Linked DNA regions of Congzhengia minquanensis. The protein of the gene in region 1 interacts with the protein of each later gene in a pairwise test. Links are inferred from orthologs where the notes say so. Each region holds a gene or a part of one and is shown on either strand. Other genes may lie near its edges.

What was found. Proteins that work in one complex are often made in the same cells at the same time.
Region 2: the proteins of epsC (region 1) and cysK interact in binary tests that used the Escherichia coli proteins (3 or more experiments, as listed by UniProt). The link is inferred for Congzhengia minquanensis from one-to-one orthologs.

The regions. Positions count from the first base shown.
Region 1 is NZ_JACRSU010000003.1:189,271-193,137, reverse strand. The notes cover bases 506-3,498. They hold epsC (serine O-acetyltransferase EpsC), read right to left. Parts: upstream 2,333-3,498; coding sequence 1,679-2,332; downstream 506-1,678. Other genes in these bases: tgt (tRNA guanosine(34) transglycosylase Tgt), read right to left, coding at 2,351-3,475; cysS (cysteine--tRNA ligase), read right to left, coding at 506-1,678. In the rest of the region: H8698_RS08735 (Mini-ribonuclease 3), read right to left, coding at 1-266; more of cysS, read right to left, coding at 275-505; H8698_RS08715 (helix-turn-helix domain-containing protein), read right to left, coding at 3,636-3,860.
Region 2 is NZ_JACRSU010000001.1:748,970-752,717, reverse strand. The notes cover bases 506-3,379. They hold cysK (cysteine synthase A), read right to left. Parts: upstream 2,471-3,379; coding sequence 1,541-2,470; downstream 506-1,540. Other genes in these bases: H8698_RS03565 (O-acetylhomoserine aminocarboxypropyltransferase/cysteine synthase family protein), read right to left, coding at 2,489-3,379; H8698_RS03575 (class II fructose-bisphosphate aldolase), read left to right, coding at 663-1,493; H8698_RS03580 (FGGY-family carbohydrate kinase), read left to right, coding at 506-666. Outside these bases: more of H8698_RS03580, read left to right, coding at 1-505; more of H8698_RS03565, read right to left, coding at 3,380-3,748.

The sequences.
Region 1 (3,867 bases):
TTGGTGTTTCTGCCGCGCTTGTAAATGCCCAGTTCTTCATCAGAAAGGCTACTTTTCAGTTCATGCATTGCTGTGCTTTGTGCTTTTGCCTTTACATAGCCTACGGCAATTTTATGTAGCTCTCCGGCAGGGCGGCTGCCGGCGGACAGGATTTTTGTTCTGATAAATAACTCGTAAACGCTGTCGCCCACAAAGGCTAAGGTGAGGGGCGACAGTTCCCGCACATCTGGCGCGTTCGTTTCTTTTAAAATTGACTCAATATTCATGTTTCCCTCTATTTTTCCAAAATTCTGATTTTCATGCCCTGACGGGTGTCTGCAACTTCAATTCCCAACGAAAGCAGCTCATCACGGATTTCATCAGCCTTTGCCCAGTCTTTTTGAGCGCGGGCTTCTTTGCGCTGCTCAATCAGTTCTTTTGCCCGCTCAGATATAGTATCCTCCTGTTGGCGGTGAAATATTCCCAAAACACCGCCAAGCTCGCGCATAAGGCCAATTGATACGTCATAAAGCTCCTTTGGCCAAGCTTCTTTGTTTGCGCTGTTTAAATATTTTACCAAATCGAATAAGGCGGCAATTGCATCTGCGGTGTTTAAATCGTCGTCCATCGCGGCGCAGAACTTGTCTTTAAACGATAAGATTTCAGTTTTTGCCGTTTCCACTTCAGGCGTTAACGGTCGTTTTTTCGATTTCTCCGTTAAAAATTCCAAATTATAAAGGCAGTTATAAAGACGGTCTAAACCGGATTTCGACTGAGCCAGCAGTTCGTCTGCAAAATTGATGACGCTTCTGTAGTGGGCGCTGAGCATAAAGAACCGGATTACCTCATAGTCATATTTTTTTGCCACGTCGCGGACAGTAAAAAAGTTGCCCTTAGATTTAGACATTTTTTCGTTGTCCACATTGATATAGCCGTTGTGCATCCAATACCGCGCGAAGGGTTTTCCGTTGGCGCACTCGCTTTGGGCGATTTCGTTTTCGTGGTGGGGGAAAATCAGGTCCTGCCCGCCGGAATGAATGTCAATGGTATCGCCTAAGAACTTGTTTACCATGGCAGAGCACTCAATGTGCCAGCCGGGCCTTCCCTCTCCCCAGGGGCTTTCCCACGCTGGCTCCCCTTCTTTTTTTGCTTTCCACAGGGCAAAATCGGTAGGGTTTCGTTTCACGTCGGTTACGTCAATGCGCGCGCCTGCTTCCAAGTCCTCCAACGGCTGTTTGGAGAGTTTGCCGTATTCTGAAAACTTCTTTGTTTCAAAATAAACGTCCCCGTTCGATTCATAGGCATATCCTTTATCTACCAGCGTGTTTACCGTGTTGATTATGGCGTCCATGTTTTCGGTTGCCTTTGGGTGGATTGTTGCTTCTTTAATGCCCAAGCCCTTTGCGTCTTTAAAATATTCTGCGATAAATTTATCCGCCAACTCTTTTACTGTAATCCCCTGCTCGTTGGCATTTTTAATCATTTTGTCGTCAATGTCCGTAAAATTCTGAACAAAGGTAACGTCATATCCGATATACTCCAAATACCGGCGCAGGGTGTCGAAAATGATAAACGGGCGGGCGTTGCCGATATGGAAATAATTATACACCGTTGGCCCGCAGGAATACATTTTCACCTTTCCGGGTGTAATTGGAACGAACTCTTCCTTTTTCCTGGTGAGCGTATTATATATTTTCAATTAAGCTTCCTCCTCATGCGTTGTTTCTTCCTTCAGCTTTTTTTCCAGTTTGTCGAGCCTTGCGCAAAGCTTGCAAAGCTCCATGGAAACGGGGTCCGGAATATGTACCTGATCCAAATCCTCGGGGCAAACCCGCTTGTTTCCAATTTTCACCACCCGGGCCGGAACACCCACGCAGGTGGAGTTTGGCGGAATTTCAGAAAGCACCACGGCGTTTGCCGCAATTTTTGAATTGTCCCCCACGGTGAACGGCCCTAAAACCTTTGCGCCCGAGCCGATTAACACATTGTTTCCAATGGTGGGGTGGCGCTTGCCTACGTCTTTTCCTGTGCCGCCTAGGGTCACGCCCTGATAAATGGTAACGTTATCGCCAATTTCCGTGGTTTCGCCAATGACAACTCCCATGCCGTGGTCAATGAACAGACCCTTGCCGATGGTCGCTCCGGGGTGAATTTCAATTCCCGTCCAGAATCTGCCGCTTTGGGAAAGAAAGCGCGCCAAGCTGAACCGCTTGTGGCGGTAACACCAGTGAGACGCCCTATACCACCAGATGGCATGAAGCCCGGAATACATAAAAAATATTTCAAACGCGTTTCGTGCCGCAGGGTCGCGTTCTTTTATCGTTTGAATGTCTTCCCTCAATCTTTTAAACATAGCTGATACCTCATAAAATTAAATACGCTTGCTAAGAAGCGGAGAATAGATTTTACGGAATTCTTCAAAACGGCCCTCTTCCAGCGCCGTGCGGATATTTTCAGTCAGTTGATTATAAAAATAAAGGTTGTGAATGACAGCCAGCCGCATGCCCAGCATTTCCCCGGCTTTTAAAAGGTGCCGCACATAGGCCCTACTGTGGTTTCTGCAGGTGGGGCAGCTGCAATTGGGGTCAATTGGACTTGTGTCGGTCTGATATTTTAAGTTCATTATATTAATTATGCCGTTTGATGTAAAAAGGTGACCGTGACGGGCGTTTCTGCTGGGCATAACGCAGTCGAAAAAGTCAATGCCCCGTGCCACGCCCTCAATAATATTGGTGGGCGTTCCCACACCCATTAAATAGCGCGGTTTGTTCTCCGGCGCAAAGGGCAGGGTTACGTCTAAAATGTGGTACATCTCCTCCGCCGTTTCTCCCACCGCCAGGCCGCCGATGGCGTAGCCCGGCAAATCGAGCTTGGCAATTTTCTTCATGTTTTCAATCCGAATATCGTCATAAACGCCGCCCTGGTTAATGCCGAACAGCATTTGCTCTTTGTTAATTGCGGTTTTGTTTAAGCGTGCAAGCTCGGTTTTGCAGCGTTCAAGCCACCGTTCTGTCCGCGCAACGCTCTCTTTAAAATATTCTTTCGGAAGCGTTGAGTCCGCACATTCGTCAAAGGCCATGGCAATGGTTGACGCCAGGTTAGACTGAATTCTCATGCTCTCCTCCGGGCCCATAAAAATTTTCTGCCCGTCAATGTGCGACTGGAAAGACACACCCTCTTCTTTAATCTTTCGGATAGAGGCCAGAGAAAACACCTGAAAGCCGCCGCTGTCGGTTAAAATTGGCCGGTCCCAGTTCATAAATTTGTGCAGGCCGCCTAACTCTGCCACTACCCCGTCGCCGGGACGCAGATGCAAATGATAGGTGTTGCACAGTTCCACCTGACATTTCAGATCTTTTAAGTCTACAGACGACACGCCGCCTTTAATTGCCGCCGATGTTCCGACGTTCATAAACACAGGCGTCTGCACAGTGCCATGGGGTGTGTGGAACTCGCCCCTGCGGGCGCGGCCCTCTGTTTTTAATATTTTAAACATAGTATACGCTCCAAAATTAATCCATACTCATAATTATTTATATTATACCACACCCCTCGCCGTGTTTCAATATGTAAAATTCCTAATTTCTGGCTGAAATGGCGCTTTCTTTTGTATTGGGCAGGCATAAAAAAAAGACTGCAAACGCAGTCCTTTCAATTTATTTTTTTCTGTTTACCTCGGGCACGTCTGTTCGGCCCACCAGATAGTCGATGGAACAGTCAAGGTAATCAGCCAATCGTTCAAGGTTTTCCGCTCCCGGTAAACACCGCCCCTTTTTCCAGTCACTTAAGTTCCCCGTCGAAATGCCCGTATCATTGGAAACTATCTTAGCAGTTAATCCTTTTTCAGCAATTCTAATAAATAAATTATTTATATCTGCCATATTATAA
Region 2 (3,748 bases), on another replicon or contig:
ATGGACGCCGTTCCGAAAAACTATGAATTGTATCAGCTGGGCTATGCCGCCGCGCCCCACATAAACGGCAAGTTTGCCTGCTATGCACTGTCCTACGCCGGGGGCGCCACCTTAAAGTGGTTCCGGGACAATTTTTCTCAAATGCCCTATGACGAAATGGACAAACAGGTGCCGGCCGGCCCGTCGGGGTTGCTGATTTTGCCCCACTTTGCAGGGGCGGCCACGCCGTATATGGACATTAACGCAAAGGCGGCGGTAATCGGCCTGACCTTTGAGCATACAAAGTTTGATTTTTACAAGGCACTGATGGAGGGAACAGCTTTTGAAATTCTGCTGAATTTAGAAACCCTGAAACGGTTTGCCATTGCGCCAAAAGAGCTGGTTGCAACAGGCGGGGGCGCGCGGTCCGACGTTTGGCTGCAAATTAAGGCGGATATTCTGGGACTTCCCGTAACAGCGCTGCAAGGCGAAGAAATCGGCGCGGCGGGAACGGCCTATCTTGCCGGAAAAACGCTGGGGCTGTTTTCCGGCGGCATGGCGCCTGTAAAACGCAAAACTTTTTATCCCAACGCGGAAAACCACGCACAGTATTTAAAACAGTTTGAAACATACCGCAAACTATATTCTTCCATCAAGAACTTAAACGAAAGGGGACAAGAAACATGATTGTATCATTGTCAGATATTTTAAAAACCGCGGAGGCGGAGCAAATTGCTGTCGGCGCTTTTAACACACCGAATTTAGAAAGCCTGTTTGCCATTATAAAGGGAGCGGAGGAGCTTAACAAGCCCGTCATCATTATGCACGCCCAGGTGCACGAGGAGATGGGACTGTGCAAGCTGTTTGACATGGCGCCGCTTATGGTGTTCATGGCGGACAGGGCCTCGGTTCCTGTGTGCGTACATTTAGACCACGGAACCGACCTGGGCTATTTAAACCGCGCCCTTGAACTGGGCTTTTCCTCGGTGATGTATGACGGTTCAGAGCTAACCCTGGAGCAAAACCTTGCCAACACCGCCATTGCGGTGAAAATGGCCGGCCGCTACGGCGCTTCGGTAGAGGCAGAAATTGGAAGCATGGGCGCAAGGGAAGCGGGAGAAGGCGGCGGAGAGAGCATTTACACAGATCCGCAAACCGCCAAAACATTTGTTGAAAAAACTGGAGTCGATGCGCTGGCCTGCGCCTTTGGCACGGCCCACGGCATCTATCTGGAAACGCCAAAGCTGGATTTTGAAAGGCTGGAAAAAATTCACGAGCTGATTGATGTGCCCATTGTAATGCACGGCGGCTCCGGTGTGAGCCGCGAGGACTATTTAAAGGTAATTGAGCGCGGCGTGAGAAAAATTAACTATTATACCTACATGGCAAAAGCCGGCGGAACGGCTGTTCAGAACTTACCGGACAAAACCTTTTTCCACGATATTGCCGTCTGCGCCGAAAAGGCCATGCGGGAAGACGTAAAAAATGCGATTAAAACGTTTTCAAAACTGTAAGGTGAATACAAAAATAAAGCGCGGCCTTTTGGCCGCGCTTTGCTTCGTTAGTCGAACATGGGGGTTGACAAATACCGGTCGCCGGTGTCGGGCAGCAGGGTAACAATGGTTTTCCCTGCGTTTTCCGGCCGTTTTGCAAGCTCCACCGCAGCAAACACCGCTGCACCAGAGGAAATGCCTACCAAAATGCCCTCTTTTCTGCCGACGGATTTTCCCGCCGCAAAGGCTGCACTGTTTTCCACCTGAATAATTTCATCATAAATTTCGGTGTTCAGCACCTTAGGCACAAACCCCGCGCCAATACCCTGAATTTTGTGGGGCCCGGCCGCACCGCCGGAGAGCACGGCGGAAGCCGCCGGTTCCACTGCCACAATGGAGATGGCAGGATTTTTCGACTTTAAAAACTCGCCCACGCCGGTAATGGTGCCGCCTGTACCTACGCCGGCCACAAAAATATCTACCTTACCGTCGGTGTCCTCCCAAATTTCCGGCCCTGTTGTAAGGCGGTGAATTTCCGGGTTGGCCGGGTTGGTAAACTGACTGGGGATAAAGCTGTTGGGAAACTGGCTCATGAGCTGATTTGCCTTTTCAATTGCACCGTTCATGCCCTTTGCCCCGTCAGTAAGCACAAGCTCTGCGCCAAAGGCCTTCATGAGCTGGCGGCGCTCAACCGACATGGTTTCCGGCATAACAATAATAATTTTATAGCCTCTTGCCGCCGCAACCGATGCAAGGCCAATGCCTGTGTTGCCGCTGGTGGGCTCAATGATTACTGTGCCCGCGTCAATTAGACCTTTCTTTTCCGCGTCGTCCAGCATGGCCATGGCCACCCGGTCTTTCACCGAGCCGGCCGGATTAAAATATTCCAGCTTTGCCAGAATCCGCGCCGATAGGCGGTGTTCCTGTTCAATGTGGGAAAGCTCTAAAAGCGGCGTTCTGCCGATAAGTTCATCTGCCGAATGAAAAATTCTTGCCATAAATAACGCTCCTTCAATCTAAATTTTATCAAATCCTTGCTTTAAGTCGTCAATTAAATCGTCAATATGTTCTGTTCCAATAGAAAGCCGCACGGTCTGCGGTGTGATGCCCGCTGCCAGCAGCTCCTCTTCCGAGAGCTGGGAGTGGGTGGTAGATGCCGGGTGAATCACCAGCGATTTCACGTCTGCCACATTGGCCAGCAGCGAAAAAAGCGTTAAGCTCTCCGTAAACTTTTTCGCCTGCTCTTCGCTTCCGTCAAGCTCGAAGGTGAAAATGGAGCCGCCGCCATTTGGATAATACCGGTTATAAAGCTCCTTTTCGCGCCCGGCGGAAAGGGAAGGGTGGTGCACCCGTTTCACCTTGGGGTGCTTTTTCAGAAATTGAACTACCTTAAGCGCGTTTTCCACGTGACGCTCCACCCGCAGGGAGAGCGTTTCAAGCCCTTGCAAAAGCGCAAAGGAATGAAAAGGTGAGATGCACGCCCCGGTGTCTCTCATTAAGGTTGTGCGGATTTTCATAATATATGCCAAATTTCCGCAGGCCTCAGTGTAAACAATACCGTGATACGACGGGTTGGGCCGGGAAAGACCGGGAAATTTGCCGTTGTCCCAGCAAAATGTGCCGCCGTCTATAATGGCGCCGCCCATCACGCTGCCGTGCCCGCCGATAAATTTTGTGGCGCTGTGCACGACTACGTCCGCCCCGTGCTCAATCGGACGGAACAGGAAAGGCGTTGCAAAAGTGTTGTCAACAATCACAGGAATTCCGTTTCGGTGGGCGAGGCTTGCTACGGCCTCTAAATCTATTATATCCGAATTGGGGTTTCCAAGTGACTCTAAATAAACCGCTTTTGTATTTTTTTGAATGGCCTTTTCAAAATTTTCCGGTTTGCTGCCGTCCACAAAGGTGGTGGTAATGCCAAACTCCGGCAGTGTGTTGGCAAACAGATTATATGTACCGCCGTAAACCGATTTCGACGACACAATGTGGTCGCCGCATGCCGCAATGTTCTGCACTGCATAGGCAATTGCAGCGCTGCCAGAAGCTGTGGCCAAGGCCGCTGCACCGCCCTCTAAGGCCGCAATGCGCTTTTCAAACACGTCTGTGGTGGGATTCATAAGCCTGGTATAAATGTTCCCGCCCTCTGAAAGGGCAAACCGCCCCGCCGCCTGGGCGCTGTTTTCAAAAACATACGACGTGGTGGCATAAATGGGCACAGCCCTTGCGCCCGTTGCGCTGTCGGGTTCCTCCTGGCCTGCGTGCACCTGAATGGTTTC